Regions from separate parts of the Hymenobacter sp. AT01-02 genome, predicted to be linked through region 1. Evidence: riboswitches for the same ligand, from Rfam matches in the RefSeq annotation. Region 1 holds a riboswitch; each other region holds the start of a gene.
What was found. A riboswitch is a leader RNA that binds a small molecule or an ion and turns the genes downstream of it on or off. The one in region 1 is predicted to bind S-adenosylmethionine.

Region 1 (7,703 bases):
CGGTAAGCAAACCTGGCTCAAAGCTGCCTTCCGTTTGCACTGCCGTAAATGCGGTGGCTTGCGTTAGGGCAGTGATAGTAAGCACTAAGGGCCGGTAGGCCGTACCTTGGCTGGTAGGGCGTCCTAACGGAAACGCCAGCGTGGCGGGGCCAGTAGCCACACGCGCCACAGGACCATTAACGAAGCTGTTATCGGAGCCGCCGGTAGCATCGTTGAGCAGGGTGAGCATGTTGGTGGCATCGGTGGTGAGACGCCCAGCCGTGAGCTGTAGCACATTATTTACCTGCACGGAAGTAGCCAGCGTTACGCCGGCAGCGCTAGTGTTAGTAATCTGCAACGGCACATCGGCACCCAGATAGCTGCCACTAGACGCTGGCCCTCCCCAAGCAGCACCACTAATACGCTGGGCCGTGCTGCCATTTAGCACTAGCCGGGCGGTGGTAGTACCACTAGTTTGCGGCTGAAACCGGAACGCACCTTGCACCACAATGTCGCCCGCCACCCGAATCTCACTATTTGTGGAAGCCGTGAACGTAGCTCCTGGCCCAACCACCAACTTACCCCGCACAACTAGAGGACTGGAACCACTACCCGTATAGTTGATAGCGTTTTGCCCCAGCCGACTGCGGAATAGTAGATTAGGATAGGTGCGGCCATTAATGGACACGGTAGCGCTCGACTGACTCTTGGCCCGAAACTCCCAAATACCGGCCTCGGTGCCCACCACTGCCGCCAGGTTTTCGACTAATGCTGCGTGTGGTCGGTCGGTATAATGCCGGTACGTGCCCCCATTATAGAGGTAGAAAGTTGGGTTGGCACCTACCACGTCAATGACGCCTACGTCGCTAGCATTTGTCACAACGGCCTTGCTGTGGACGGCTAATGCTATTTCCGTAACGCTACTGCGGGTAAGACTCAGGGGCGCCGAGTTTGTATTGAGCGTTGGTATCTCAAAGAGAATCGAGTCGCCCGCGCCGGGGTTGAGCGTCAAGGACCGGACTCCTACCGCGGGGCTGCTAGTGGTGCTCGTAGCACCCCTCGGAACTAACAGCACCGTATAGCGTCCGGCAACTACGGCGTGGTCGAGGAGCACATCATCATTTTCAGTCGGCACGGCATCTCCTACCCAGTTCTGAGCATCAAACCAGCTACTGCTACCTGCACCGCCGTCCCAGCGCACCACGGGCGATATTACAAAGCTGCTGCTACCCGACGTGCCACCACCAGGCCCAGGGTTGACTACCGTAATGGTGGCAGTGCCCGCCTTCGAGACAGAGCTAGCCGGTACGCTAGCCGTTAGCTGCGTTGCACTCACAACTGTGGTGGCTAGGCTAACTCCGTCCAGCTGCACTGTGCTACCACCAAAAAATCCGCTTCCGGTTACTGTGAGAGCAAAGCCATTGCTGCCCTCCACTATACTGGTTGGGTTAATGCTTGTCAGTACCGGCACGGGATTCAGGGACGAAACGGCCTGTATCTGCACGTTGTCGATGCGTAGCGTGCTGGTACCAGATGCCCCGCTAGCCAGCAAACGCAGAATAATATTCGACTTATTATTGAGAGCAGAATACCCTGATAAGTCCACGACGTGCTCAGTAAAGCTGCTTACTACAGTACTCGTCACGGCGGGCAGGTCAGTAAACGAACTGCCGCCGTTGGTACTGAAAGATACCGTTAAGGTAGGCGCCCCACTGGCAGGATGTTGCTGCTGGTAGTAGAGTTTATAGGAAGAATAAGTGGGTAGCTAGTGCCTCCAAGGGTAAACTCAAAGTACCGGCTGTTATTCCCGCTGGAGTTATTCATGCCTAATGCCTGCCCCGCAATACTGGTTGCAGTGAATGCGGCAGCCCCCGTACCGGTGCCATTAAACGTCGTGAAGGGTTCAGTAGAAGAAGCCGTAGCCGTCACGTTGGGAGCCAGCACGGGCGTAAGCTCTGCATAACTAGCGCCCGAGTTGAAGGTGTAATTGACGATTGTGGTTTGAGCGAAACTATCTACTGATTGAATAAAGAAGGTGGTGAAAAGGCTTGCTAGCAGCAGCACTTGTTTCATGAGTAACAGGCAATAATGTAGATGAATAGCAATAAGTCGGTTCAGCAATATAACAACCTGATAGCTACTTCCCTTATACCTCTCCCAATAAGCCTTGCTAACACGCGCTTCTACTAGTTGAATAGAATGCTTTCGTTGCTAAAGCAGAATTTTACGGGTGTACTACAAGCAAAACAAAAGGCCTTCTGCTGGTAGCAGAAGGCCTTCTCATTACAAGGGCCGCTATGGCACCAAAATAGTACTCTAATTACTCTTTCTCGAGCCGTAGTTCAGCACCGGTAGGAGCTTTGAGCGTCAGCTTATCATCCGTCAGAGTTACGACATCAAAGGTGTTGCTTTCAGCGGCACCGTCGGGGGTCATAGTGATTTTCTTACCTGCTTGGTCGAACGTGTATTTGCCGTTTACCGCACCTGCAACCGAGGTCATATTATACTGGCCATTGGCAAAGAACTGAATACGGTCGTCTTCCTGCGCATCAGTTTGCTTTACCTTATCACCGGTGGAGCTGAGCTCTTTATCGGTTTTCCAGGTTTTGCTTTCGGTGCCATACAGCATGTTTACGCCTTCTACTTTACCTTCTTTGCTACCGCAAGAAGCCATGAACAATGCCATGAGGACGAGCAGGCTAGCAAGGTAGCGGAGGGGAGTGAATTGGGTTTTCATGGGAGTAGGGAGTTGGTTGGAGAATACAGATGTAACCGCTGGGCTAGGGCCCAACTTGCGCTTCTTACGGCGGGTTGTTGCAAGATGTTCTGGTATGTACTGTTGAGTTTATACTACGTACAACCTAATTGCAAGCCCGGCGTAAGAAGCCTACAGCGCCAATCATCCACCTGATACTCGGTGCTTTCCCCCTCACTTTTAATTACCTACTACTATGGGACTGTTTGATTTTCTTTCCAACGACGGCGATAAAAAACCTGTTCAACCTGCTGCAAAACCCGCCGCTGGTGGGGCCACCGATTTCTTCGGCAACGCTGGTAACGCGGCCAAGCCTGCTGCCCCCACCGCAGCCGCTGGCGATACGTATACCGTAGTAAGTGGCGACTCGCTTTCTAAGATTGCCAAAAATCACTACGGCGACGCCGCCAAATGGCACCAGATTTATGATGCCAACAAAGCAACTATCGGTTCTAATCCTGACCGCATTGAGGTGGGCCAAGTACTTACGCTGCCGAAGCTGTAAGCAAGCCTTTCTCTTAGTAATGTCCTAAAAAGCCATCCTGTGCAGGATGGCTTTTTTTGTACTCTGGCGCCTATCTGGGTGGTAGAAAAATCGTTGTCCGTGCTATAATCTGCTGGCCAAGTCAACGACTATTTTCTTTATCAACTAGTGGAGCACTGTTCCACAGCCGCCCAAACAGGCACGTAACACGCTGGCACAAGCACATATATAGCCTAATCGTGGTATAGTGAGGCAGCCACGAGTAGAAAATATTTTTTTCACCTAAGTGTTGCATATGTCAAAACCACTGCCATACATTTGCAATACCAACACGGTACTCCTCTGCTAGCGGCAGAGAAGTTTTCATAGGATTTATACAGAAGTGGCGAGAGAACAGGCTCCGTGACCCACTGGCAACCATCGACCGCGCGAAAGGTGCCAATTCCTGCCCGACCCGGCTTCCGCCGAAGGGGCATATAACTCAGAGTACCATGGAAAATCTATTCGCTTTCGCCCTTATTCACCCATCTGCCCCGGCCGCCACGCTGCGCTCCGGCTTGCTGATGGGTTCTTGCGTTGCTTTCACCGCCACTGCGGCCTCAGCTACTGCCCGAATGCGAATGCGCTGCTGTTGCAGCGCCTGCTACTAGTCGCCTAGTCTTCGCGACCTAGCTCCTCCTCTTTCCCTGGCTTTGCTGGTGGTGCCCTTATGCGGCACGCCACAGCCTTTGCGCAAGCCAACCAGCTAGCTTCCACTTAGTTCTGCTGGCTCTACTGCGCCCTGCTGCTCTTCTACGCGGCTCCCTTCCCCCTACAAATTTGAATCTCCTTCTTCCCGCTACTCTCTAAACTCAGCATTGCCATGTCGACCCAAAACTTCCACTTCGAGACGCTCCAACTCCACGCCGGCCAGCAGCCTGATCCCGTAACTGGCTCCCGGGCGGTACCCATTCACCAGACTACTAGCTACGTGTTCAAAAATGCGGAGCACGGAGCTAATCTGTTTGCGCTGAAGGAATTTGGCAACATCTATACTCGCTTGATGAACCCCACCACCGATGTGTTCGAGCAGCGCATTGCCGCGCTGGAAGGTGGAGTTGCAGCACTAGCAGTATCCTCGGGGCAGGCAGCTCAGTTCATCGCACTGAACAACATCCTACAGGCGGGCGACAACTTTGTGAGCACTACTCACTTATATGGCGGCACTTACAACCAGTTCAAGGTAGCTTTTAAACGCTTGGGTATTGAGGTACGCTTCGCCGACGGCGACCAGCCCGAGAAGTTCGAAGCCCTGATTGATGACAAAACCAAGGCTATCTACCTCGAAACCATTGGCAACCCTAGCTTCAGCGTGCCCGACTTCGAGCGCATTGCGGCCATTGCCAATAAATATGACCTGCCCTTGGTGGTAGACAATACTTTTGGGGCGGGCGGCTACCTGTTCCGCCCACTGGAGCACGGCGCGCACATTGTAGTAGAATCGGCTACTAAGTGGATTGGCGGCCATGGTACTAGCGTAGGTGGGGTAATCGTAGACGGTGGCAAGTATGACTTTGGCAACGGCAAGTTCCCACAGTTTACGGAGCCTTCTGAAGGATACCACGGTTTGGTGTTCAATGATGTATTCGGTAAGAATGGCCCCTTCGGCAACATTGCCTTCATCATTCGGGCCCGGGTAGAAGGGCTGCGTGACTTTGGTCCTTCGCAGAGCCCATTTAATGCCTTCTTGTTGCTGCAAGGCCTGGAGACGCTAAGCCTACGGGTGGAGCGCACCGTAGAAAATACCTTGCGCGTAGCTACCTGGCTCGAGCAGCACCCCCAGGTGGAAGCCGTAAACTACCCCGGCCTGCAAAGCAGCGCTACTACCCACTAGCCCAGAAGTACCTAACCCGGGGTGCGGGCGGCGTGCTCACCTTCGCCATCAAAGGCAATAAGGAAACGGCTACCCAATTCATCGACAACCTGAAGCTGGTAAGCCACTTAGCTAACGTAGGCGACTCCAAGACGCTGATCATTCAGCCCTCGGCTACTACCCACCAGCAGCTCTCCGAAGAGGAACAGCGCGCTGCCGGGGTAACACCTACTCTACTACGCCTATCGGTTGGCATTGAGCACTTCGAGGATATCCGTGCCGATCTGGCCCAGGCATTTGAAGCGGTGCGCAACGCTACTCCGGCCCAAACGGAAACAACAGGTACTCTGCTGCCCGAGCCAGAACTCGAACACGCCGCCACGCTGGAGGTCTGAGACCAAGAGAGGGGTTGAGAGGCCGGTCGTTCAGGAGAGCGGCCGCGCATCAGACTCCAGCTAGCGGTTTGCGGGCAGTCCAGCAGCTTTTTTGTGAGAGAGGGAGCCGCTGACGATACTGCCCGCACCCAGCCGGGGCTGAGCTGGTATAGAACTAGCTCAGCCCGCGGACTGGGATTCTACCCGACTATTGCACTGCTTACCATGGCTGATTCCGAACAACAGGTATTCCGACTACCCCGGCCGCTCCGGCTGGAAAGTGGCGCCGTTCTGTCGCACGTGGAAGTGGCCTACCATACATTTGGCCGCCTCAATGCTAGCCGCGACAATGTAGTTTGGGTGTGCCACGCCCTAACCGCCAACGCGGAAGTAGAAAGCTGGTGGCCCGGCCTATTTGGTGCTGGCACCCACTTCGACCCCGCTGATTGGTTTGTGGTGTGCGCCAACGTACTAGGCTCCTGCTACGGCAGCACTGGCCCGCTCACTTCAAATCCCGAAACGGGCACTGCCGCCTACCACGAGTTTCCGTTGCTTACCATCCGGGACTTAGTAACGGCACACGAAGCACTGCGGGAGCACTTGGCATTACCCCGTGTTCATACGCTTATTGGCGGCTCTTTGGGAGGCCAGCAGGCAGTGGAATGGGCCATTCAGCGGCCTTCTCTCTTTGAGAACCTGGTACTACTAGCCACCAACGCCCGGCATTCGGCCTGGGGCATTGCGTTCAACGAAGCACAGCGCCTCGCCATCTTCGCCGACCCAACGTACGAGCAAGCCACTCCTGACGGTGGCGCTGCCGGTTTGCGCGCTGCCCGGGCCATGGCCTTGCTCAGCTACCGCAGCTACAATGCGTACGGACGCACGCAAACCGAGCCCAACGACGAAGTACTGCAGGATTTTCTGGCTAGCTCCTACCAGCGCTACCAGGGCGACAAGCTTGTAGCGCGCTTCAATGCCTACAGCTACGTGTCCTTGTCTCGCAGTATGGACTCGCACCACGTCGGCCGTGGCCGCGGTGGGTTGGCAACTGCCTTAGGTCGCATTCAGGCACGCACATTAGTTATTGGTATTTCATCGGATGTGCTGTTTCCGCCCGCAGAGCAGCAGGTACTAGCTCGCCACATTCGGGGAGCCACGTACGCCGAAATGGATTCAGCCTACGGCCACGACGGTTTCTTGATTGAAACCGCCCAAATCACGCATTTTCTCGAACGGTTTTATGTCCAAACCTACGTTCACTAAGTCTGCGCTGCCTCAAGCGGCTGCTTCGGTATCTTCTACTCCCGCCGCGCAAGTGTGGCAAGTAGGACTGATCGGCTTCGGCTGCGTAGGCCAGGGCCTCTACGATATCCTGCAGCAGCAACCCAACGCCAGCTTTGCCATTAGCCGCATCGTGGTAAAGAACCATACCAAGGAGCGCATTCTGCCAGCCGAGCGGTTTGAGTTCGACGTTGATGCTCTGCTAGCCGACGACTCGCTGGACGTATTGGTGGAGGTAATTGACGATGCGGAGGAAGCGTTCCGAGTTGTGGCCGAAGCCTTGCGCCGGGGCCGCCGGGTAGTTACTGCTAACAAGGCCATGCTGTCGCGCCACTTGCCGAAGCTCGTGCAGCTACAGCGCGAAGGTCAAGGCACTTTATTATACGAAGCGGCCGTGTGTGGCAGCATCCCCGTGATTCGTACCCTGGATGCCTACTTTGGGGCTGAGCCCCTGCGCCGCCTCACGGGCATCCTCAATGGCTCTTCTAACTACGTGCTGACGCGCATGGGCGAGCAAGACTCCGAGTATGCCCCCGCCTTAGCTGAAGCGCAGACCAAAGGCTTTGCTGAAACCGACCCCAGCCTCGACATGGGTGCTTTTGACCCCCGCTCGAAGGCAGTGCTATTAGCGGCTCACGCCTACGGTACTTTCCTACAGCCTGAGCAAGTACTCAACTTGGGTATTGAAGGCATCAGCGCCGTTGATATTGCCTTTGCCACCAGTCAGGGCCAAAAAATTAAGGTGGTAGCAGGCTTGCAGCGCCTACCTGATGGTCGGATAACGGTGCTCGTGACGCCCCAGTTCGTGGGGCCCGAGTCGCCTCTTTACACTGTAGACCACGAGTTTAACGGGGTTGTTATTGAAGCCGATTTTGCCGGCGAACAGTTTTTGCGCGGCCGCGGTGCTGGCGGGCACCCTACCGGCTCGGCCGTACTAGCTGATTTGGCGGCGCTGCGTCAGGGCTACGCCTATCACTA
Region 2 (7,703 bases), on a different contig from region 1:
CCCGGAATTTAAAGCAAAAACTCCGCATCCGCGTCTGCCGCAGCGGCAAGCTGCACCAAACCAATTTTCACCGCGCGGGTTTGCCTTCAACGTATGTCAAGAACTGTCTTTCCTTTTATCTTTTTTGCGCTGGTGGCCGTGGGCGAATGGTACGGCTTCCAAGCGGTGCGCACAGCCCTGCAACACGCAGCGCCCGGCACCCGGCGCCTCTTTTCGGTTTTGTACTGGGTTGTAACGGTGGTGGTGTGGGTAATGGGCTTCTGGGCCCTGCGCAACCGGCACGAGCACCCTTCCTTTAAGTCGTACTTGGGGGGTGTGCTGCTGGCTATGATTGCCGCCAAGATTGTCATCATCATTCCGCTGCTGCTGGAGGATGTAGTGCGGGTAGCACGCTGGGCTTTTCAGGCTGGTTCGCGCAGTACCACGCCGGGCACTGGGCCCGCCATTTCGCGTAGCGAGTTTGTAAGCAAGCTGGCGTTGGTGCTGGGTGCCATTCCATTTGTGTCCCTAATTTGGGGTATGGCTAAGGGCGGCACCGATTACACTGTGAAGCGCGTAACGCTGCGCTTCCCCAACCTGCCCGCTTCGTTTGATGGCTTCAAGGTGCTACAGATTTCCGATCTGCATACCGGCTCGTTTCACTCCAAGGAGCCCCTACAGCGGGCCGTAAAAATCATCAACGAGCAGAACGCCGACCTGGTGTTCATGACCGGCGACTTGGTGAACAACTATGCTACGGAGGTAGAGGAACACATTGACACCCTGGCGGGCATCAAGTCCCAAAACCCTATCTACTCCATCCTCGGCAACCACGACTATGCCGACTATGTGAACTGGATGGAAGAAGGCGGACTGGCGGCCAAGCAAGCTAACTTGGCTCGCATCAAGCAAAACCACGCTAAAATAGGCTGGGAACTGCTGCTGGATGAAGCCCGCACGCTTGAGCGCAACGGCGAAAAAATCAGCATTCTGGGCGTGCAGAACTGGGGTGCTCGGGGTTTCGCGCAGTACGGCAAGCTAGACAAGGCCCACGCCGCCGCCGACCCCACGGTGCCCTTCAAGATCCTGCTTTCCCACGACCCCTCTCACTGGGATGGCCAGGTGCATGAGTACCCCGATATTGACCTCACGCTTTCGGGCCACACCCACGGTATGCAGTTTGGGGTGAACCTGCCCTTCCTGAAATGGAGCCCCGTGCAATACGCCTATAAGCAGTGGGCAGGCCTATACCAACGCGGCAAACAGTACTTATATGTAAATGCTGGACTGGGCTTTATCGGCTACCATGGCCGGGTAGGTTTCTTGCCCGAAATAACGGTACTAGAACTACGCCGAGCCTAGCCGTAAACGCGTATTGACAACCTCTAAAAGGCCACCTGCTAGTAACAGGTGGCCTTTTTGTTGAATGAGGTTATCGGTAGGTAACCAGCTATATAGCTGAAGCGTATAGCTGCCATTATTCTCTCTCCCTCCACCCTCTCTCAACCTCCGATTATCATGAAAAAGACCTTGTTCCTGCTCTCGTGCGCCGTGGGCCTCACGATGGCATCTTGCTCGCAAGACAAAACAGCGGATACCGCTACTACCGACGGCGCTGCGACTACCACTACCACGACTACCACGTCCACGTCGTACTCTGATGATGCCATTCAGCGCCGCGCCGACCGCATGGCCGCCGATATGGCCGCCAAGATGAAGTTTGACGAGGCTACCCGCGAAAAAGTACGCACGGCCTACATCAACCGGGGCAAACGCCTGGGCGAGTTGCAACAGCAGTATGCTAGTGATACGGCGGGTAGGGCGGCGGCCATGCGCGATGCGTACGCCAGCTCCGACACGGAGTTCAAGTCTATCTTCACCGACCCTACCCAGTACTCCGCCTACGAATCGAGCCGGACGGAATACATGGACGACCGGTATATGGACGATGATGCCATATCGGCTTCGTCTTCTGACATGAGCATGGACTCATCCGGCACCGGCAACTCAACCATGAGCAGCTCGGCGGGTAGCAGCATGAGCTCCGGCATGCAAGGCAGCGCCGATGGCGGTAAGATGAAAATTAAGCGCGACGGCGACGTAAAAATCAAAGATGCTGAGGCAATAAAGCCAAGCTCGATGCTGATGATGGCACCATGAAGGCCAAGCCCGCTGACGGCGAAAAATCGGTAATCAAGTAAGCAGCGTGCTTATACCCACTTTGTAGCTTCTAGAAAAAGCCCGCATCTGCAACGATGCGGGCTTTTTTTGTCTCCCTTTTGCGTTAATCCGTCGATTCAATGCGGCCCCCGAAAGGTTTGCGCGACTTTTCCCAACTTAAGTGCGTTAGTTTGTTACGCTCATGATGTTTCGCTTGCCTGATTTCTTGTTGGCCCGTTGGTTTGTCTTGTTTGTGCTGGTACTGTGTGCCGGGACCGCAGCGGCGCAGGTACGCGTTACCGGCTCGGTGTCGGATGCCAGCACCCGCAAGCCTATTCCAGGCGCCTCGGTGGTAATTCAGCGCACCAGCCGCGGGGTAGTAGCCAACAATGAGGGCGACTTTAGCATCTCAGCCAACAATACCGACACGCTTATTTTCCGGGCTGTGGGCTTTAAGGCCCAACGGATGCCTTTGGGGGGCACGGGACTGTCGCAGTTTATCGTGCAGATCAAGCTCCAGCAAGACACCATCCGGCTGGGTGAGGTGCGCGTGCAGGAAGGCCGCCCCGACCGGGCTACCATCAACCGGGCCTTACGCAATATCAAGCGGCCTAGCACCGCACCCACCAGCGCCGTGAAGCGCCCACCGGCCCCCAAGCCCTTGTTCCCCGTCGATTCGGCTGCGCCCAAGGCTCCTACTCCTAACCTCGCTAGCCCCGTGAGTCTGCTGTATGAGCAATTCTCGCGCGAGGGCAAGCAGCGCCGGAAGATGGAAGAAATCAGGGCCGAAGAAGCCGCCGAACGGGCCCGCAAAGCTCGGCTGAAGTACAACAAAAACTTCAAGGACAACCGCGGGTATGAGGAGTAAAAAGCAGCCCTGTTGAGTTCTGTACTAGTATGCCTACCGCGTGAGTACACGCGCGTATCCGGCAAAGCACTACTACATCTAGTCCTGGGTTTATCCTTTCACTCGTTCTCTCGTAAGTCAGGGTATGAGAATCGGATATCCTTGCGTGAATGAGTCCTTGGACTGCACCGCTACCAGCACTTTCCGGTTGGCTTCGTACTCGGATGAACGAGTAGAGCTGGCCGTAGCCAATAACCTAGGCTGCTTACTGCGCATTTTGCAGTTCAACGTGGCTCAAGGCCTGCTCTTCTTCCGCATTGGGTCGGGCATAGTTCCCTTTGGCTCCCACCCCGTCAATGTGTTTCCGTGGCAGACACGCTTTGCCGACGAATTCCGGGCAGTAGGCGACTACATCAAAGCCCACCACATGCGCGTGTCTTTCCACCCCGACCAGTTTGTGGTTCTGAACTCCCCCGACGCGGGCATTGTGGAGCGTAGCATTCAAGAACTGGTGTACCAGGGCTCGATGCTGGACCTGATGGGCCTCGATAGCACCCACAAGCTTCAGATTCACGTGGGGGGCCTCTACGGGGACCGGGAGCTGGCCATATCGCGCTTTATCGATACGTACCGCCGCCTGCCTGCGGCCGTAACGGCCCGCCTAGTTATCGAAAACGACGACCGGCTGTTTAGCCTGCAAGATTGCTTGCGGGTGCACGCGGCCGTGGGTATTCCTATCCTTTTCGACAATTTTCATCACGAGTGCCTTAACCACGGGGAGCCGATGATGGAAGCACTGCGCCTAGCGGCTGCTACCTGGCACCCTGAACGCGACGGCGTGATGATGATGGACTATAGCTCCCAAGCGCTGGGCGAGCGAAAAGGCAAGCATACCGCTACTCTTGAAGAGGATTTGTTCCGCAATTTCTTGGTGGATGTGGGCGACCTGGACGTAGACATCATGCTGGAAATAAAAGACAAGGAAGCCAGTGCGCAGCGGGCTTGTGGCATCCTGCGCGATGTAGGACGCATTGCCATTCTGGCTGGGGCCACCACCGAATAACGCTGCCCTACCTTCTATCACCACCCTACCTTTTTCTCCTCCCTCATGGCTACTACCGACCTTCTTACCACAACAACGCACGCACTCCAAAACGGCCTGACCAGCATTCCGCTCAGCACCGCCATTGAAAATGCCGGAACCTGGAAGCAAGAATTGCTGCAAAGTGGCGAGCCTGCCTTGCAAGACATCAGCCGCGAACTAGGCAACCTGGAGTCTTTGCTTAGCATGGGCTCCGCCGGAATGGATGCTCGTGCTATTGGCGCTTCGCTCAGCATGCTCGGTAGCCAAACCTCCCAAGCGGCAGCCAGCGCCCCTAGCGAGTTGCGTGCTTCTCTCACGGCACTAGCCGATTCGCTACTTCGGGCTGGAGGCCAACTTGAAGAAGCGCAATAACTTACTTCTTACTACAGAAAAGGCCCGCACTATCAGTACGGGGCCTTTTTCTGTTTGTTAGCGTTACGTGCTATGGTCGAGGCGTAGTAGTATTGGTAGCAGGCGTGGTGCGGCGTAAGGTCCCCTGTGGTGTGGTAGTGCGGCGCGTACCAGGAGCAGTAGCAGGTGTTTCCAAGCGTATACTCCGCTCGTTTTCTACAGGGGTAGTGCGCATGGGCACCGTAGCCGGATTTTGGTCAATAGTACCCATCACACCTGATTGCGTGGGCGACGCGGTAGTTGGAGTCCGCTGGTCGATGGTGCCGGGATTAGTGACCGGATTAGCGGGATTCACGGGTGGTACACGAGTCTGGTTGACGGCTCCACCGTACTGAGTAGAGGTGGGAGTAGTTTGGGCTTGCGTAGCCGTAGCGGCGCTTAGTACGAAGGTAGCGGCGAATAAAAGCTGATGGAATTTCATGGAAAAGAAGGCGTGGATGAATGAACAGGAATAGAGATGCCGCTCTGACGGGGCACCATACTGTATACGGATACGCTAGCAGCTCGACCACAAGCGCATTGTATAATTTTTTGATATTCAATTGATTATATATTGCACACTTCACCCTATACCGCATCGTAATTGTCTGTGTACAAGCTCTGCACGAGGCATGTAGAGAAGGTGGCTGCTCAGTGAGGCAAGGCCTTGGTCTGCTAGCCGTTTAGTAACTCTTGGCTTTGTGGGTAATGCTGCTATACCTTTGCAGTATCAATTCTTTCTGACCAAAGGATTGTTTTTATACAGAGGCGTGGAGAGACAGGCTCTACGAAACGCCGGCAACCCTCAGAGTATCTGAAACGGTGCCAAGTCCTGACCATATAAAAACAACAAGCCGTGGCTTTAGCCAACACCTTCGCTGCTCTCCGTTTTGCCTCTTCTGCTCTCCGTGGGTCCTGTTGCCTTGTGCGCAGTTCGTCGGCGTGTTGGCTTCCGGTAGCAGCCTGTTGTTGGTGCTAGTTCACTTTCATCCCTGCCTTCTCTTTCGCCCTCGCCGATAATATTATCGGCTTTGTGGGTGCCACTTGTGCTTTGCCCTGCGGGCCACGCTAGCCACCTGCTAGTAGCGCCCGGGGCTGTGCGGCACTCCGGCACTTCCCGCCGTGCGGCGTGGCGTACTGCCTCGCCCGCTTACAAAACGAGGTTGCTTATACCGCACCTTGCCTGTCTGAATTACTTCATTTCTTTCCTCTCTTGCACATGTCACAGCAATTGAAGCCTATTGGCATTTACTATGAGCACCCCGAGTGGTTTAAGCCGCTGTTTGCCGAGCTAGACCGCCGGGGCCTGCCCTACGAGAAAATTGACGCCGCCCATCACCTCTACGATCCTTCGGAAACGGAAAGCCGCTACTCGCTGGTAGTGAACCGCATGAGTTCATCGGCCTACCTGCGCGGGCATGGGCAGGGCATTTTCCACACGGCTGGTTTTGCTACTCACCTAGAGCGCCTAGGCGTGCGCATCATCAATGGGTCAGTGGCTACCAGCATCGAAACCAACAAGGCCCGGCAGCTTTCCTTGTTTGCCTCACTGGGCCTGAAGTACCCGAAGTCGTTTGTAGTAAACCACGCTTCGCGCATTGCCGATGCGGCCCAGCAGCTACAATTCCCCATTGTGGTGAAAGTGAACATTGGTGGTAGCGGCGCGGGCATTATCCGCTTCGATACCATTGAGGGCGTACAGGCGGCCGTGGAAGCTAATCAGATCGACCTGGGCATCGACCAGACGGCACTAGTGCAGGAGTACGTGACGCCCCGCGGCGGCAATATTCATCGTGTAGAAACGCTCAACGGCAAGTTCCTATACGCTATGAAAGTGTATACCACTGGGGAAAGCTTTAACCTGTGCCCGGCCGAAATCTGCCAGATTCCGGAGGAGCAATCGGCCGAGTTCTGCCTGACGGAGGCACCCAAAAAGGGAATTCAGGTGGAAGCCTTCACTCCGCCAGCCGATGTAATTGAGGCCGTGGAGCGCATTGTGGCCGCCGCTAAAATCGACGTGGGTGGCATTGAATACCTGATTGATGACCGTAACGGCGACGTGCTGTTCTATGACATCAACGCCCTCTCCAACTTCGTGGCCGACGCCGTGAACGTGGTCGGTTTTGACCCCTACGCGCGCTTCGTTGACTACCTAGAAACGGAACTGCTGGCTCGCACCAACGCGGCTTCGCATCCTGCCGCTCAACACGTTGCTTTTGTATGAGATACGGATATTGGATGCCCGTTTTTGGGGGGTGGCTGCGCAACGTAGAAGACGAGAACATGCGCGCCGATTGGGACTACGTAAAAACGTTGGCCCAGCGCAGTGAAGACCTGGGCTATGACCTGTCGCTCATTGCGGAGTTGAATCTCAACGACATCAAGGGTGAGGAAGCGCCTTCCCTGGATGCGTGGAGCACGGCGGCAGCCCTGGCAGCCGTCACCAAGAAGATTGAGCTGATGGTGGCCGTGCGGCCTACTTTCCACTCACCGGCGTTGCTGGCCAAGCAAGCCGCCAACATCGACCACATCAGCGGCGGCCGGTTGTCGCTGAACGTGGTATCATCGTGGTGGCAGGATGAGGCGAAGAAGTACGGCGTGCACTTTGAGCAGCACGACGACCGTTACGCCCGCACTGCCGAGTGGCTGCACGTGGTAGACAACCTGTGGAAGCAAGATCATTTCACCTTCGAGGGCAAGTTCTACAAAGTAACCGACTCTATTTTGCAGCCCAAGCCCGTGTCGCGCCCCCGACCGTTCATTTACGCCGGCGGCGAGTCGGAAGCGGCCAAGAACCTTATTGCGGCGCAATGCGACGGCTACGTAATGCACGGCGACGAGCCGGAGGCTATTGGCCGCCGCATTCAGGACCTGAGCCAGCGCCGGGAAAAACTAGGCCTGCCACCCATGAAGTTTGGCGTGGCCGCCTACTCCATTGTGCGCAACACGGAGCAGGAAGTGAAAAAGGAGCTGGAGCGTATTACCAACGTGCAAGGCTCGGCGGCTGGCTACAAGAACTACCAGCAGTGGCTGGCCGGTACGCAGCTCGAAAACCAGGTTTCTCTGCAAGACTACTCGGTATCGAACCGTGGCCTTCGGTCAGGCCTCACCGGCACCCCCGACCAGGTAGCGGAGCGCATTGCTGCCTTCGAGGCCGTAGGGGTAGATCTGTTCTTGCTACAGTGCAGCCCGCAGCTAGAGGAAATGCAGCGGTTCTCCGAAGCTGTTATTCAGGTGCTAGCT
Region 3 (7,703 bases), on a different contig from region 1:
CGATGGTAATGCCCTGTTCCCGCTCGGCCCGCAGGCCGTCAGTGAGGAGGGCTAGGTCAACGGTACCATTGGAAGCTTGGCGCTTTTCCAGGGCTGCCAGCACGTCAAGCGAAACCGATTCGGAATCATATAAAAGGCGGCCGATGAGCGTGCTCTTGCCATCGTCGACGCTGCCGCAGGTAATAAAACGGAGAAGGTCCATGAGGTGAAATTGTACAGTGGTGAAATGGTGCTTTTTGTTGAGAAGAGGCGGTCGGCTTTGCTTGCTTGTCGCCTCCCGCTCACAATTTCACCGCTTAGAAATAGCCGTTGCGCTTACGGTCTTCCATGCCCGCCTCCGAGATATTATCGTCGAGGCGGGTGGCACCCCGTTCGCTTACTTTGGCTAGTAGCAAGTCCTGAATGATGTCCTCCACCGTGGCGGCATCACTTTCTACCGCCGCTGTGCAGGTAGAGTCGCCCACGGTGCGGAAGCGCACCTGTCGGGTCACAATCTCATCGTCGTCATCAAGGCGCAGGTGCTCCGAAAGGCCCAGAAGTTGGCCGGAAGGCAGCACTACGCAGGTGCGCTCGTGGCCGAAGTAGATATCGGGAAGCTGAATATTCTCGCGCTGAATGTAGCGCCACACGTCCAGCTCCGTCCAGTTGGAAATGGGGAACACGCGCACGTTCTCGCCTTTCTGAATACGGCCGTTGTACACGTTCCACAGCTCGGGGCGCTGGCGTTTGGGGTCCCACTGGCCAAACTCGTCCCGCACCGAGAAGATGCGCTCCTTGGCCCGGGCCTTCTCCTCGTCGCGGCGGGCCCCGCCAATGCAAGCGTCAAACTCAAACTCCTCAATTACTTCTAGCAGAGTGTACGTCTGCAAGGGGTTACGGCTCGGAAACTTACCGCCCGGCTCCCGCAGACGCTGCCGCTTAATGGTGTCTTCCACCTTACGCACAATTAGCTTCTCGCCCAAACGGGCCGCCAACTCGTCGCGGTAAGCCAGCACCTCGGGGAAGTTGTGGCCCGTATCTACATGCACCAGTGGAAAAGGAAACCGACCCGGACGAAACGCCTTTTCTGCCAAGCGCGTCAGTACAATAGAGTCTTTGCCACCTGAGAACAGCAGCGCGGGGCGTTCAAACTGGCCCGCTACTTCCCGCAGGATGTGGATAGCTTCGGCTTCCAGCCGGTCGAGGTAATCAAATTGGGGGGTACTCATATTTAGTTGGGCGTGTAGGTCGGCTACAAAGAGGGCCGACTGGCCGTAGAAGGTTACTAATGGGAAGGGGAGGGTACGGGCTCTACCACGGGGTCGGGGCCATCGTGGTGGGCCGTGGTGTGCAAGCCGCATTCCTTAGCGGACAGGTCCTCCCACCACCACCGGCCAGCGCGGAAGTCCTCGCCGGGACGAATGGCACGGGTGCACGGCGCGCACCCAATGCTCACAAAACCCTGCTGGTGCAGCGGGTTTACGGGAATGCTGTTTGCGCGGGCAAACTCCACCGCTTGCTCCCACGTCCAGTCGAACAGAGGGTGCACCTTCGTGAGCTGGTGCGCTGCATCCCACTCCACCGGGTCCATGGTTTGGCGGTTTTGCGACTGCTCAGCCCGGATACCCGTTACCCAGGCTTGCTGCCCCGCTAGCGCCCGGTTCAAGGGCTCTACTTTGCGGATAAAGCAGCACTCCTTGCGGTTGTCAACGCTTTCGTAGAAGCTGTTGGGCCCTTTGGCAAGCATAAGCTCCTGCACGCTTTCCTGGCGGGGAAAGAATACCTCAATGGGCTTCTGATACTTGATCAGGGTTTTGTTCCAAGTAGAATAGGTCTCCTGGAAGTTACGGCCGGTATCCAGCGTAAACACCCGAATAGGAAGGTCGTTGCTGAAGATCAAATGACTTATGATTTGATCTTCTAAACCAAACGAAGTAGAAAAAACCGCTGTGCCGGGAAAATGCTCTGCTACTAAGCGGAGGCGCTCAAGGGCAGAAGCTTGCGTCAGCGGTAAGCGCAAGGCGTCCAAGTTCGGAACGGCCTGCGCAGTAGAAGCTGCGGACATAAATAGACGTGTTCTAGGAGAAAAACTTGCCGGTCGGGGCAAGGGTCCGGCCGGAAATTGCCCTGGTGTTGAAGCGAGGCGCTATGCGTGACCAGCTGAACTACTACCGGGCAAAACGGCGGCGCGTGTAGGAAAGAAACCTAGTGACCAATAAAGGGGCCTAAGTGTTTCAAGCAGCACGCAAACCAAAAAGGAACTACGCGTGAGATACTAACAACAGCACTGCATGGCCCGCTCGGTACAGACGGCCATTTCCATCATGCTACAACATCCATGCTGTACAGCAATGCGAGTAGTAGATGCGGCGAGGGTGCAGTTGAAGAAGTTCACGGCTTGTTGTTTTTATATGGTCAGGACTTGGCACCGTTTCAGATACTCTGAGGGTTGCCGGCGTTTCGTAGAGCCTGTCTCTCCACGCCTCTGTATAAAAACAATCCTTTGGTGGTAAAGAATTGGTACCGCAAAAATAGGAACGGAGCTTGAATAGTTCCAAATTTTCTTTTGGCAAGAAGTATTTGTCCAAAAAAGCAAAATCCTGAAAACAGGATTTTGGCATTATCACTTACTTATATGAAAACTATCGTTCGATAATAATTTTTAATCTGGTTTGTTACAAGCAGGTATTTAGTTGTATGTCTGGTGATTGAGAAAGACAACTGTCCTAAATAAGGGTTGTTTTCTTACTGTATAAAGCTCAGATTAGCCATTCAGTAACTAAAGTAGCTGCTAACCACTAATGGCTATTGGATTGAATTTTTCAAAGAAAAACGATGCTATGTCAACGCCGGGCTAAGCGAGCTAGAAGGGTGCGTAGCAGTTGCGTGGCTTCGGGGGCCGTGCCGGTAAGCAGGGTGAGTCCTCCATAGACGGCAGTAAGCATCACAGAGCGCACCAGCGTAGTAACCAGCAAAGATGGAAACGTGGGCACCAGCCATGCTGTGGCTGCGGCTAGGGCGGCAATGAGTAGAATAAGTGGAATACGCCAAGTGAAGGGTTGCATGCCATAGCTGTGCCACACAAACCAGGTACGCGCCAAGTTGATACTGACCTGCGCTACTGCCGCCGCCACCGCCGCACCCGAAATGCCCATCCGCGGAATCAAAAGCGTATTCAGCATGATAGTAAGTACGGCTAAGGACGTATTGAAAATCAGGTCGTAGCGGTAGCGCGGAGAGGTAACCACAATCAGCCCGTTGACCCCCGTAATGCCATCAAACAGCCGGCTACCTAGTAGCAGGAGCACAACTATGGTGCCTTCTGCGTAGCGAGCTTTCATGAGCGAATAAATGAAGTCGAGGTTGAGGCCAATGCCCAGCGCCAGAAAGCAGCCCAGCAACGTGTTGAGCCGGGTGGTGCGACGGTAGAAGTCAGCCATTCGATCCAAATCTTGCTGCTTCCAATAATCGGCTAGCAGGGGAAAAGCAATCTTGTTGAGGGAGCGGGCCGGAATGGCCAGCGCCGTGCTAATGTTGAATGCTACTTGGTAAATACCTGCGGCCGCTAGGTTTACCTGGGCGCCGACCATGAGCGTATCAATATACATGATGATGGCTCCGGATAGGCTGCTCAACAACGTAAACCCCCCAACGCTCAGGAGTTCTCGCAGGGGGCGTACGGCCAGCACAGCCCGTGTGGGCCGCATATGTAGTTCGCCAATAGCAGCAACGTAGCCCGCCAAGAGCAGAGCAATTCCGCTGTTTACCTCCACAAACCACAGTACGTATCCATGAAACGAGAGGTATCCTTGGGCGTATAGTAGTGCCCCCCCGACTATCAGTAGCCGCAAGAGAATATCTTGCACGAAGGAAGAAAAAGCCGTGTGATACAAGGCCTTGAGGTAAGCATCTTGGATAGAGTACAGCAGCGTGAACAAGGCCAGCACCGCTCCCCAAGCGTAGTAAGGGGCTAGCGCGTTGGCATCCTTAGCGTACCAGTGCAGCATCAGTGGCTCGCCGGCAAAGTAAAGAGCCGTTACCACCAAAAAACCTAGCAGCGGAATGCCAAGCAGCAGCGGTAAAAATCCGTGGTGGCCGGCCTCCCGGTTGCGGAAGTACGGAAAGAAGCGAATGCCCACGCTGGCGAAACCAAAGGCGGCTACCTGAGCATAGATGGTAGCAATGGATGCTAGTGTGCCCGTGAGGCCAAGCTGCTGTGGCTCCAAGAATTTGGGCAGCACTAGAGCCGTGTTTATAAAGCCCAGCGCCAGCCCGATGTAGGAAATAATAGTGTTACGTAGCCCTTGCCGCTGAACAATACCCAATCTGGAAAAATGAAAAGTGAGAAGTAGCGCAGGCTGAAGCGGGATAGTTACTTCTCCGCCTCCAGGTGCAAAACAATATCTTGGCCGTGAAGAAAGGCCGGATTACGGCTGCAAAGGTACTGCATAAGGGTATGGAACTCTTGCGGGCCGTTGTGGGTGTTGGCGGGGTCAAAGTTTTCATTGTGCCACAGTACCGTGCACACGCCCCCAAACCGCTCAATCTCCTGGAGCATGGGCGTCAGAGCCGGCGCTATTTCCTCAGGGGCTAGCTGTAGGTAGCGTGGGTGATGAAGGGTTGCATCCATCACGTTGAGCGGAATCTCGAGGAATAGGAAGGCGTTCCTTTGCTGAAAATTGAACGGATGAAAGGGCAGGCAGTAGCTGTTGCGAAACCCGAAATGCTCGGCAAACCCGAGGGTAGAGTCATACGTGTACAACAACTCATCGAGCAGGCCAGGGGTGATACGTGGCTCCCAACTCAAGTAGTGAAACCTGATGCCATCGGCCTTCACGCCGTTTCTAAGACGTTGCAGCCGGTGGCCTTCCTCTTTTAGCTGTCCACCCTGTGTGTTTGTACCCACACTGGCATGTAGGCCAACTTCGGCACTGCCAATGGCCGTTGCCGCGTGGGCCCACACTTTCTGAATGTTGTAGTCAGCATTGGGCGTACCGTTGGCGGCCTTGCGATATTCTGGTAGAAAGAAGAAAGTGCTTTTGGCCCCGTATTCAGCTACCTTTTGCTGTACTTGGCTTAGGTTGTCCCAGGTATCATGGGTAGTAAAGTGCTGCCATAGCTGCCGGCCAAAGTGCCGCAGGTTGCCCTGCCGCAGGGCGGCTTTAGCAGGCGCTTTCCAGGCGCTGTACAGGTTGTCAATATCGTGGGTGATACAACACGCCCAGGTAGCCTTGCCAGCCCAACGGCGCAGCCGTAGCGGCTGGCCGATGGCGTGCTCTACGGCAGTCTTCAGCACGTCGAAATAGTAGTTGACAACCGGAATAGTTACGAAATTGTAGCGGTGCTGCACGCTAGCCGAGTAAGGAAAGCGGCCGTGCTGGTCCCGCTCTTCCGAGAAGTACTCTTGCCAGCCGCTGAGCAAATAGAACGCGGCAGAAATAATGTCGGCATAAATAATGGCCTGGCCATTGGGGCGCCACTCAATCAATGGATTGTCCGGCGCGGAATCGAAAAAGAAGGGAATAGTACGGCCTTGCCACTGCCGCCACGTTGGGGCGGGAGGATAGGGGTGCTGCTGCTCAAAGAAAGGGCCTGATGCCTCGGCTACTTCAATCTGAGGCTGGTGACTAGGGTAGCCAATAGAAACTGGCGGCACCGTCTCGTAGGCCTGCCAGAAGTGCTGTAGTACGTAGGTCAACCGTATTTCGGGGGAAACCGGCATGGGATAACAAGGAAACGGCGGGGCAGTCATAGCGGCAAAGTAAGTTCTAAAGCACACTTCCGCGTTTATCGCAAGCCTAGTTCGTAGCTGCTGGCCGTACTATTCTGATCGGCTAGTATCCCAGCCATTCCTGAAGCAGCCGGACTGCCCGCTCCTGGCTGTGGCCTTCATCGGGAGTACCCAGCGTAGCGTTATAGTAAGCTGCCCGGCGGTACAAATCGGCAGGCTTATGCTGGGAGTACTGCTGCAACTGCTCGGTAAGCTCGGCTAGGGTGTGCGCCCGCCCAATAAGGCCATGTGCCACGTATCCGTAGTAGTCCTCTGCTACACCATGGTCACCGAAGCGGAAGTATATACTGGCTAAGTTGAGTAGGGTGGCCTCCAGATGCGTACTCGTATCCCCCGCAAGTAAGGCATCATGACGTAGCAGAAACGCAAACACATTTTCCTGGCGAGCATCTGAAAAGTGCAGTTGGGGATGCTGAGCGCGCAGGAAGGAGAAGTCGCGCGCGTCGCCGGGGTGAGGGCGTAGGGTAAAGGTGAGGGCTGGGAATGTAGTTAGCACATGAGCCAACGTTGTGGCTATGGCCTGCATGTTATCCAGCATGTTGATAGCCACGGCCACCCCGCGCACAGTGGGATTCTGGTTTTTGGTAGCTAGAAAAGCATCGGCCTTGGGCATGCCTACCAGTTCAGTTCGGCCTGCAATGGGGCCACACTGCCGGTACTTATCCAGCGCGTCTTGGCCTTCCAGCAGGTTCAAATCAAAACCGAGCGGGGGAAAGTTGGTGCTCACACTGGCATGTTGTACGTAGGCCGTGGGCACTCCACAGGCCCGAGCGGCCAGCAGCAGGGCGCGGGCGTCGTCGTTGTGGTCGTTGGCGAATACAATGGCCCGGGGCTGGTAATGGCGCAACGCCCGGCAGTATACTTCGTAATAGCCAACGGCATTGAAGATCAGGTCGAAAAAGCGCCAGGCTCGGCGTCCTACCAGTTGCCGTAGCCCGGCGTAAGCAGTAGGTAATTGCCCATAATACAGCAACTTGCGTCGCAACGATAACCGGTTTACCTGCTTAGTATAGCGGCCAATCTGTTTGCTTTGCCCAGCCACCAACACGGCATCGGGGCGAGCCTCGCGGAGAAAAGAAAGCGCCTCATAGTTATTTTGGCTTACTACGTATAGCCAAACCTTACCCCGCAAATCCTCCGGGTTACGAATCGGCCGAAACACATTGCCTATCAGCCGCGCACCGGCATACCCCGCCACCTTGAGAAGCCGCTTCCACGGACTAGCCGGAGAAATGGCTTCCAACATATGGACTGGAAGCGAGGCAAATAGATCAGTAAATCGCAGTTGCAGAATATCCCGCAACCGAGTAGCGGCAGAAGTAAGCATGAAAAACAAAAGCCACAGGTGGCTATAAGGCTTCCCAGGTCAGAGGGGTGCTAGCCTTTAAGTCTTGACGAGCAGGTTTTCCAAGCACTTGGTCGTAATAACGAGGAGGTAAACCATCACCAGGCCGCACAACACGCAGGTTTTCCTTTGTAAAAAGATCCCCTGCTTTAATATCCTGAGCTACATACAGAGAGCGTTTGTAGAGGCGGCTGTTCTGTTCAGCGCGCTGCACTCCATATTGTACTTGTCCTAAAGATTGCCAAGCGCGCTCTGTTTCCGTAACAAGTTGAGCTACCTCCGCAGGCTCTAAGGAAAATGCAGAGTCTACTCCACCATCAGCCCGGCGTAATGTCACGTGCTTTTCCACAGCGCATGCCCCCAAGGCCACGGCAGCTACCGCTGCTCCTACACCCATTGTATGATCAGAAAGACCTACCAGGCAATCTGGAAACAGTTGCTGAAAGTGAGGTAGCGTACGCAGATTTGTATTTTCCGGCGTTGCGGGGTATGTGCTAGTACACTTTAGTAGTATCAGGTCTTTGCAACCAGCCTCGCGCAGTATTTGCACTGCTTCTGCTATTTCCGAAAGCTGACTAGCTCCAGTAC
Region 4 (7,703 bases), on a different contig from region 1:
GCAATAACGACACCCAGCAGAAAGGCAACTACGGGCGTCCGAACCAATTCCTTGAAGTAGTTACTAGCCAAATCTGGAAGCCCTAGTAGCTGCACAACTGACAGCACGCCGAGCATAGCAAGGACCAGCACTGGAAGCAATGCATACAACCATACTTGCTCGCGGCCGGCAAACTGCAAGGGGCGCCACCGTTTGCCTGCTTTCCAGCGTAGTAAGCCCAGAAAAGCCAGGTTTGTAGCCAAGGTCATGACCATGCCAACTACGGGCTTTGAAGCATGCGCCACGTTCTGAGCAAGAAGCATTACGGGGAGGCCCACCGCTCCGATGGCTAACAAGAACCACCCCAGAGCACCCCAGCTTTCCTTCAATGTGGGGTAGGCGCGCACTGGCGTTGCCAGCGGGCTAGCGGAGGCTTCCAACAAATTATTTTCCACGTATAATGGCGAGAAGTAAGAATACCTAATGCACCAAATCTAGCCAAACAACGGCATAAAAAACAGCCAGCCGAAGCAGTAGCGTCGGCTGGCTGTGGTACTAAATATAGTAGGTTGAAGCTGAAGGGCTACCCAACCTGGCGCTGAGCTTGCTGCCGGCCCAGTTTACTGTGCTTACGACCGTAGCCGAAGTAGATAGCCAGCCCGATGGCCAGCCACAGGGCAAGACGCAACCATGTTTCCCAAGGTAAGGACACCATCATTACCAAGCAGGTCAGAATGCCCAGAATGGGGACGAGCGGCACCAATGGAGTACGGAAGCCGCGAGGAGCGTTGGGCTCCCGTTTGCGCATAATGAGCACGCCCAAGCATACCATTACAAAGGCCAGCAGGGTGCCGATGCTGGTCATCTCCCCTACCACTGAAATAGGCACGAAGCCGGCAAACAAGGCAATGAACAAGCCAAGCAGCAAGTTGGACTGCAAGGGCGTGCGGAACTGCTCGTGGATGCGCGCAAACACAGGCGGTAGCAACCCGTCTTTGGCCATGGAAAAGAACACGCGGCTCTGCCCCAGCAAGTCCACCAGAATCACGGACGTATAGCCGATGATAATAGCCAGAATTACGGCCGAGGACAGCCAGGCGTAGGGCGTTTTTTCAATGGCAATGGCTACTGGCGCGGCGCTGTTCTTGAACTCGGTGTAGTTGGCCAACCCCGTCATGACGTGGCCAAACAGCACGAATAGCACTGTGCAAATCAGCAGGGAGCCGATAATACCAATGGGCATGTTACGCTGGGGGTTCTTGGTTTCCTGGGCCATGGTAGCCACAATATCGAAGCCAATGAATACGAAGAATACAACCCCGGCTCCCCGCAGGATGCCGCTCCACCCAAACTCCCCGAACGTGCCGGTATTCTGCGGAATGTAGGCTGGTAGTTGGCGGGGTCAATGTACTGCCAGCCCAAGGCAATGAACACAAGCACGACGGCCACCTTCAAGGTGACTACTAGCGCATTAAACCACGCCGAGCCTTGGGTACCACGAATGATGATGAGCGTAATAGCTAACACAATAAGCATAGCGGGCACGTTTACAAAGCCATGCACTACGCTACCATCTGCCAGCGTGGAGGTTTCAAATGGCGACGTCACCAGCTGGGGCGGCAAGTGGATACCGTACTTGCCCAGGAACTTCAGCAAGTACTGCGACCAACTGATGGCTACCGTAGCCGCGCCCACGGAATACTCCAGCACCAGGTCCCACCCAATAATCCAGGCAAATAGCTCGCCCATGGTGGCGTAGGCGTAGGTATACGCCGAGCCGCTTACCGGGACCATAGAGGCAAACTCGGCGTAGCACAGGGCCGAAAAAGCGCACCCCACGGCTGCCACCACAAACGAGAGCGTAACGGCCGGGCCCGCATTGTTGGCGGCCGCAATACCCGTGAGCGAGAATAAGCCCGCACCAATAATTACCCCAATACCAATGGCAATAAGGTTGAAGCCATTGAGGCTTCGTTTAAGCGTGTTGGCGCCCGTTTCGGCCGCCTCCTGCCGTAGCAGTTCCAAGGATTTTCTGAGCATGATATAGCGCCAACTCTGGATTGGCTAAGAGTGAGAAATTCAGTTATTTCTAGCCTAGGCGCACAACAGCTCCTAGCGGTTTATACTAGGCCTTTGCAGCGCAGTATGCACGCGTAGCGTTTGCGGCTACGCCGCACCAGGCAATGAAAGAACTGATAAGGAAAAAGCGAAAATCCGCAGCACCAGCAGCTAGCTACGCCGCGCGCCACCAGCATTGCCTTGGGGCTTCAACAGCAACAACATCTTTCCCAACTACACTGCCGCGCGCCGACTGCAATACGGAGAGAAGCAGCAAAAACTACAGGATAGTTGAGGGAGCGGAAGCGAAGCACCACGGTACGTTGTTTTTATATGGTCAGGAATTGGCACCGTTCCGGCAGTTGCGGATGGTTGCCGACGCGTCGTAGAGCCTGTCTCTCAGCGCCTCTGTATAAAAACAATCCTTTGGCTAGAAAGAATTGATGGAACAAAGGTAAGGGCCGCTTCGTGGTCCTGCAAGCAGCTCGGCAACTAGTCGGTCGTGCCCCCGGTTTACCTACCGCAGCTAGCCAAAGGCACTCTTCTCTCAACTCACTATCTAGGCTTAGGGGCGTTGCCGCTCTTTTGGTTTATCGTAGAGCCCGCGAAAGCAGACAGAAAAGTGCGGAGAAAAGTCAAACCGTACGTCAATGGGTTCGTACTTGCGCCTACGTTCTTTCTTGTGGTGGCTGCAAGCATGCAGCAGCCCTCCCACCGTTGCCTCTTTTACATGAACTCAGGAATTCAGAAAGCCCTGAAAGCAACCGGCTACGTGGCCGGTTCTGTGGGCGGCGCCCTCGGCCTCTACCTCACAGCTGCCGCTGTACTGTCGCGCATTACGGTACCCAAAGCCAGCACCGATCCGCGGGAGGACCTCGATATTTACATCTTTTCCAATGGTGTGCACACCGATATTGTGGTACCCATCTGTACACCCTACATTGATTGGAGCGAGACTATTCTGTTAGCTAACACCAAATCCAAGACCCCTGGCATGCGCTACATTGGGTTTGGCTGGGGCGACAAGGGTTTCTACCTCGATACACCCACTTGGGCAGAGCTTAAAGCCAGCACCGCCTTCGTAGCCATGTTTTACTTGGGCACCTCCGCCATGCACACTACCTTCTACCAGGACATGCAGGAGAGCGAGGATTGCATAAAAATCAGTATTAGCCACGTCGACTACCAGAAGCTCATTCGCTACATTCAGGAGAGCTTCCGCTACGACGAACAGGGCCAGCCTATTTATATTCCCGGTCATAGCTACGGCTCCGATGACTCTTTCTACGAGGCCCACCGCACCTACGGCTGGTTCTATACCTGCAATACCTGGGCGAACGATGCGCTTAAGTATTGCGGACAAAAAGCCAGCCTCTGGACTCCCTTCGACACAGGCATCTTCTATCAATACCGTTAAAGCGCTTTTCCTACTACTGTTTACTGCACGAGGTGGTACTGATTATCCGCCCTCTTTTCAGTATTCAGCTAATGCACTTGGCACAAATCAAACTGATGAGTCAGTGTTGAAATAGCGCATGCGGTAGCAGTTCATAGCTGTAGTGCCGAGCTGCTCCAACAGGCGGTAGTTGGCAACGGCTCCCACGGCCGCCCCAATTACGGGTACTAGCTGAGCCATTTTGGCTAAGTCGATGTAGTCCCGGTATTCCTGCTGAAAGGTGCGCCAGTCAAACTCGTTTACATCTTGGGGCAAGGTATGGCGGTAGGTCTCCCAATTGGCTAAGCGCTGATACACCTCATTGCGGGTATGCTGGCTGCTGAAAGCCAGCTGAAAGATGTGCAATAGGTACAGGCGCTCAGTATAGTCTTGCACATCGTGGCCGTAGAGGGCAGCTACATCGTAAAGCAGTTTCAGCTTGATGCCCAATAGCAGCGGAAAATCGGCGAGGCCCAGCAAGAACCCGCCGGCCCCAGTTACGGCCCCTTCAGCCGCAGCCGTATTACGATAATTGCGCACACTAGTGCGCACGGCCACTTCTCGGGCTTGCAAGGTAGCATCGGCCAGGGGCCGGCGCGTAATGTACCCGGAGCCAAACAACACTCCGCGCACCATCTGTTTGATAGCGGTGGTGATGGCCGCGTGTACTTTCTCGGGCAGTAGCGCATTCAGCCTCGCTTGCAGGCGGCGCGCCAGCCGGTTCAGCATGGACGGGCGTTGCTGCATTTTGCGTTGCCAGTCTTGCAACTCGGCGTAGGCATCTTGGTCGGAGGAATTCATACGTGCAAGATGCATCTACAGCGTAACCCGTTGCCCAAGTGGCCCTATAGATGGCGCAAACTATAGATTCGCTCAATTATTTCTACCACTTTCATTCCTTCCAGGGCATTGGTAGTAGCGAAGCTGCGCTTTTGCACGGTCTCTACCACGTTGTCAATTACCTGCACGTGATTAGCAGCACTACCCTGATACGGACCGTAGTCGTTGGCAGGTTGGTGGGCGGTAGTTGGGGCAGTTGATAATCCTTTATATGGCAGTACTCTACCTTGTCCATGTATTGCCCTCCAAGACGAAGGCTGCCGTTTTCTGCCACCACGGTAAGGGAGCTTTCCAGATTCCGGTCCCACACGGAAGTGCTGTACTGTAGCGTGCCGCTACCACCGCGCACTAAGTCAAAAGTGACCAGACCACTATCCTCAAAGTCGGTGATGCTGGCGTGGTTGAAGTCGCGGAAGCGGGCGGAAATATTGGTAATGTCGCCGAACACCCAGTACAACAAATCGACGAAGTGACTAAACTGCGTGAATAAGGTACCGCCATCTTGCTGCTGGCGGCCCTTCCAGCCGCCAGCCTGGTAGTAGCGAGCGTCGCGGTTCCAGAAGCAATTGATTTGCACCAAATACACCTGGCCCAGCCGTCCTTCCACCACCACTTGCTTAAGCCAGGCAGCCGGCGGTGAGTATCGATTTTGCATGACGCCAAATACCAAGCGCCCCGTTTGCAAAGCCGTGTGCACAATAGCCTCCGCATCGTGCTTGTGCAGGGCAATGGGCTTCTCGACCACTACGTGCATCCCATGCCGTAGGCCAGCTATAGCTTGTAGCGCATGCTGGTAATTTGGTGTAGCTATAGTTAGAATATCAGCCTCGTACCCACCACATTGCAGGTAGTCCTCCAAAGACGTGAAGAAGGGTATGCCAGGAAACTCAACTGCCAGTGCGGGGGCTAGCTCCGCTTTCACATCAATAAGAGCAACGAGCTGCGCACCAGGATGGCGAGAAACCAAAGCAGCGTGACGACGGCCAATATGCCCTATCCCACAGATAGCAAAACGTACGGCAGCACTGGCAGACACAGAAGAAGCGGGTTGGGATAGCACGCCGCAAGCTCAGAAAAAACTGCGTTTGTTTCTTACAAAACAAAGCCCGTAGCTCCTTTTTGAGGGCTACGGGCTTTTTGAGGGGCACAAATTGCGGCGGCAGTTGGGGCTAGAGCAGCCGCTTTAGCTCATTGAAGTTGCTATTGTTCACGCTACGGCCAGTGCAGCCTAGCTGCTGGGCACTACGTTGGATGCTAGTGATACGCGAGCCTGGGTTGGGGTGAGTACTCAGGAACTCGGGGGTACCTCCCCCACCGGCCTTTTCAGCTTGATGAAAAAACCAGCGGCACCGTCGCAAGAGTAGTAGCGGGTACCATTGAGGTATATGGTCGAGTACTTGTCGGCTTCGGTTTCAAAGCCACGGCTGAACTTGAGCTGTCCCAAGCCAGCCGCAATCTGGACCAACTGGCCGGAGGAGCGCTTGCCCAGAATAAGACCAAGCAAGATGCTGCTGCCGTATTGCTGCTGCAGCTGCTGGGTGCTATGGCGCCGGTCGGCGTGGGCAATTTCGTGCCCCAGTACCCCAGCTAGCTGGTTTTCATCATCGAGGTACTTAATAAGGCCCGAAAACACGTAGATGTGGCCGCCGGGAGTAGCAAAAGCATTCTGGGTTGCATCATCCTTGATGATCTGTACATCCCAAGGAAACTGAGTACGGTACTTGATATTGCCGTTGTCGAGGACGCGCTTTACTACGCCATCAAGCAATTGGTAGGCCCGGGCGTTCTTGGAGCGCTCCATCAGTTGCCCCTTTGCGCGGTATAACGAATCAGTTTGCTTGGCTACCTGAGCCCCCAGGGCAATATCCTGGTTGATAGAAAACAGGTTGATTCCTTGCTGGGGCGAGGTGAAGGCAGCTGAAGCTAACACAGAAACAGCAGCCAGCGGCAGGAAGAGGGTCAGAAAAGGGCGACGCATGGAAGAGAACAAATGAAAGTAAGCGGACAGTAATACGGTCAAAAGAAAAAACAGTGCCAGCTATCCGCTCAAATACTGAACTGGCATAGGTCTCTACCAGCTTTTAGTACGTCAAACAGGTAGCCATGCCCGGAGCACATCCCCTACGTATGATACCTGATCTACGGTAAGCGTAGGATGAATGGGCAGCGACAGTACGGTACGACACAACCGCTCCGCCACGGGAAACTGACCAGCCTGGTAGCCTAAATGCGCGTAGGCGGGCTGCAGATGGTTGGGCTGAGGATAGTACACTACGCTGGGTACTTTATGCGCCGCCAGGTGCTGTTGCAGCGCCGCACGCTGGCCCGGCTCATCGGGCACCTGCACGGTGTACTGATGGAAAACATGCGTGCTGCGCCCATCCCGCGCCGGGGGCACAATGCGTGGGATAGTAGCCAGTGCCGCATCATACTGAGCTGCTACCTGTTGGCGCGCCGCAGTCCAGGTGGGCAAATGGCGCAGCTTCACGCGCAGTAGTGCAGCCTGTAACGTATCGAGACGAGAGTTAAGGCCAATATGTTCGTGATGGTACTTACGGGTTTGCCCGTGGTTGGCAAGTTGACGCAGGTAGGTAGCCCGAGCTTCATCACGGGTGAACAACGCCCCCCCATCGCCAAAACCTCCCAGGTTTTTGCTGGGGAAGAATGAAGTAGTACCCACCTCCCTACGGTGCCGGCTACCCACGTTGTGCCCTGGCTGGTAGTAAATGTGGCTCCAATGGCTTGGGCATTGTCTTCGATGAGAGCGACGCCCTGGCGCTCGGCAATAGCTCGCAAGGCTTCCAAATCTGCACATTGCCCAAACAAGTGCACGGCAATAATAGCACCGGTGCGGGCGGTACAAGCCGCTGCCGCCGCCACCGGGTCCAGGGCAAACGTATCTGCTCGTACGTCAACGGGTACGGGCACGAGCCCTAATACCGCCGCCGCCTCCAGGGTAGCCACATAAGTAAAAGCGGGCACCAGCACCTCTGTGCCAGGCGGCAGGCGCAAGCTCATCAGTGCCAGTTGAAGGGCGTCGGTACCGTTGGCACAGGGCACTACGTGGGGCCCACCCAGGTACTGGCTTACTTCCTGAGCAAACTGCTGCACGGCTGGCCCCTGAATATAAGCTGCTTCGGTAAGCGTTGCTTGCCAAGCGGCTTCCAGCTCAGCCTGAATGGGTGCGTGCTGAGCAGCAAGGTCGAGCATTTGAATAGGCGAAGGCGGAGCAGAGAGAAGAGTAGGCACAAGCGAAAACCAGAGAAACAGAACCACGTCAAAGATAGAGTCCGGGGTAGAACCCACTGCATATACCCCACGTAACCTGATAGGAAGTGATGCCGTTAATCGCCTCAAGCTCGGCCATAACGGTAGGCTTGCGCTGTTTCCT

Region 2: linked by a shared signal. The riboswitch ahead of VI25_RS03985 (RimK family alpha-L-glutamate ligase) and the one ahead of VI25_RS11590 (O-acetylhomoserine aminocarboxypropyltransferase/cysteine synthase family protein) in region 1 are both predicted to bind S-adenosylmethionine.
Region 3: linked by a shared signal. The riboswitch ahead of VI25_RS05890 (phosphoadenylyl-sulfate reductase) and the one ahead of VI25_RS11590 (O-acetylhomoserine aminocarboxypropyltransferase/cysteine synthase family protein) in region 1 are both predicted to bind S-adenosylmethionine.
Region 4: linked by a shared signal. The riboswitch ahead of VI25_RS28320 (amino acid permease) and the one ahead of VI25_RS11590 (O-acetylhomoserine aminocarboxypropyltransferase/cysteine synthase family protein) in region 1 are both predicted to bind S-adenosylmethionine.

The regions. Positions count from the first base shown of each region.
Region 1 is NZ_JZIR02000028.1:192,149-199,851, reverse strand. Features, by position in the region: gene VI25_RS11610 (T9SS type A sorting domain-containing protein) at 1-1,624, opposite strand, end outside; gene VI25_RS11605 (hypothetical protein) at 1,675-2,052, opposite strand; gene VI25_RS11600 (lipocalin family protein) at 2,300-2,716, opposite strand; gene VI25_RS23375 (LysM peptidoglycan-binding domain-containing protein) at 2,931-3,239, shown strand; SAM riboswitch class I at 3,588-3,701, shown strand; partial or broken gene VI25_RS11590 (O-acetylhomoserine aminocarboxypropyltransferase/cysteine synthase family protein) at 4,081-5,465, shown strand; gene metX (homoserine O-acetyltransferase MetX) at 5,670-6,707, shown strand; gene VI25_RS11580 (homoserine dehydrogenase) at 6,685-7,703, shown strand, end outside.
Region 2 is NZ_JZIR02000010.1:77,807-85,509, forward strand. Features, by position in the region: gene VI25_RS03955 (metallophosphoesterase) at 94-1,341, shown strand; gene VI25_RS03960 (hypothetical protein) at 1,498-2,139, shown strand; gene VI25_RS03965 (carboxypeptidase-like regulatory domain-containing protein) at 2,342-3,007, shown strand; gene uvsE (UV DNA damage repair endonuclease UvsE) at 3,132-4,049, shown strand; gene VI25_RS03975 (hypothetical protein) at 4,095-4,442, shown strand; gene VI25_RS03980 (hypothetical protein) at 4,513-4,902, opposite strand; SAM riboswitch class I at 5,216-5,307, shown strand; gene VI25_RS03985 (RimK family alpha-L-glutamate ligase) at 5,680-6,684, shown strand; gene VI25_RS03990 (LLM class flavin-dependent oxidoreductase) at 6,681-7,703, shown strand, end outside.
Region 3 is NZ_JZIR02000014.1:210,216-217,918, reverse strand. Features, by position in the region: gene VI25_RS05900 (sulfate adenylyltransferase subunit 1) at 1-202, opposite strand, end outside; gene cysD (sulfate adenylyltransferase subunit CysD) at 297-1,208, opposite strand; gene VI25_RS05890 (phosphoadenylyl-sulfate reductase) at 1,265-2,044, opposite strand; SAM riboswitch class I at 2,384-2,475, opposite strand; gene VI25_RS05885 (lipopolysaccharide biosynthesis protein) at 2,823-4,304, opposite strand; gene VI25_RS05880 (DUF7033 domain-containing protein) at 4,352-5,701, opposite strand; gene VI25_RS05875 (hypothetical protein) at 5,814-7,097, opposite strand; partial or broken gene pseI (pseudaminic acid synthase) at 7,120-7,703, opposite strand, start outside.
Region 4 is NZ_JZIR02000014.1:229,623-237,325, forward strand. Features, by position in the region: gene VI25_RS05940 (CPBP family intramembrane glutamic endopeptidase) at 1-434, opposite strand, end outside; gene VI25_RS28310 (amino acid permease C-terminal domain-containing protein) at 563-697, opposite strand; partial or broken gene VI25_RS28315 (APC family permease) at 734-1,294, opposite strand; gene VI25_RS28320 (amino acid permease) at 1,192-2,019, opposite strand; SAM riboswitch class I at 2,364-2,456, opposite strand; gene VI25_RS05950 (TIGR02117 family protein) at 2,768-3,454, shown strand; gene VI25_RS05955 (EcsC family protein) at 3,542-4,273, opposite strand; gene VI25_RS27625 (hypothetical protein) at 4,318-4,440, opposite strand; gene VI25_RS05960 (Gfo/Idh/MocA family protein) at 4,431-5,348, opposite strand; gene VI25_RS05965 (M48 family metallopeptidase) at 5,601-6,290, opposite strand; gene VI25_RS27630 (DegT/DnrJ/EryC1/StrS family aminotransferase) at 6,402-7,127, opposite strand; partial or broken gene VI25_RS27635 (aminotransferase class I/II-fold pyridoxal phosphate-dependent enzyme) at 7,094-7,522, opposite strand; gene VI25_RS05975 (DUF6565 domain-containing protein) at 7,651-7,703, shown strand, end outside.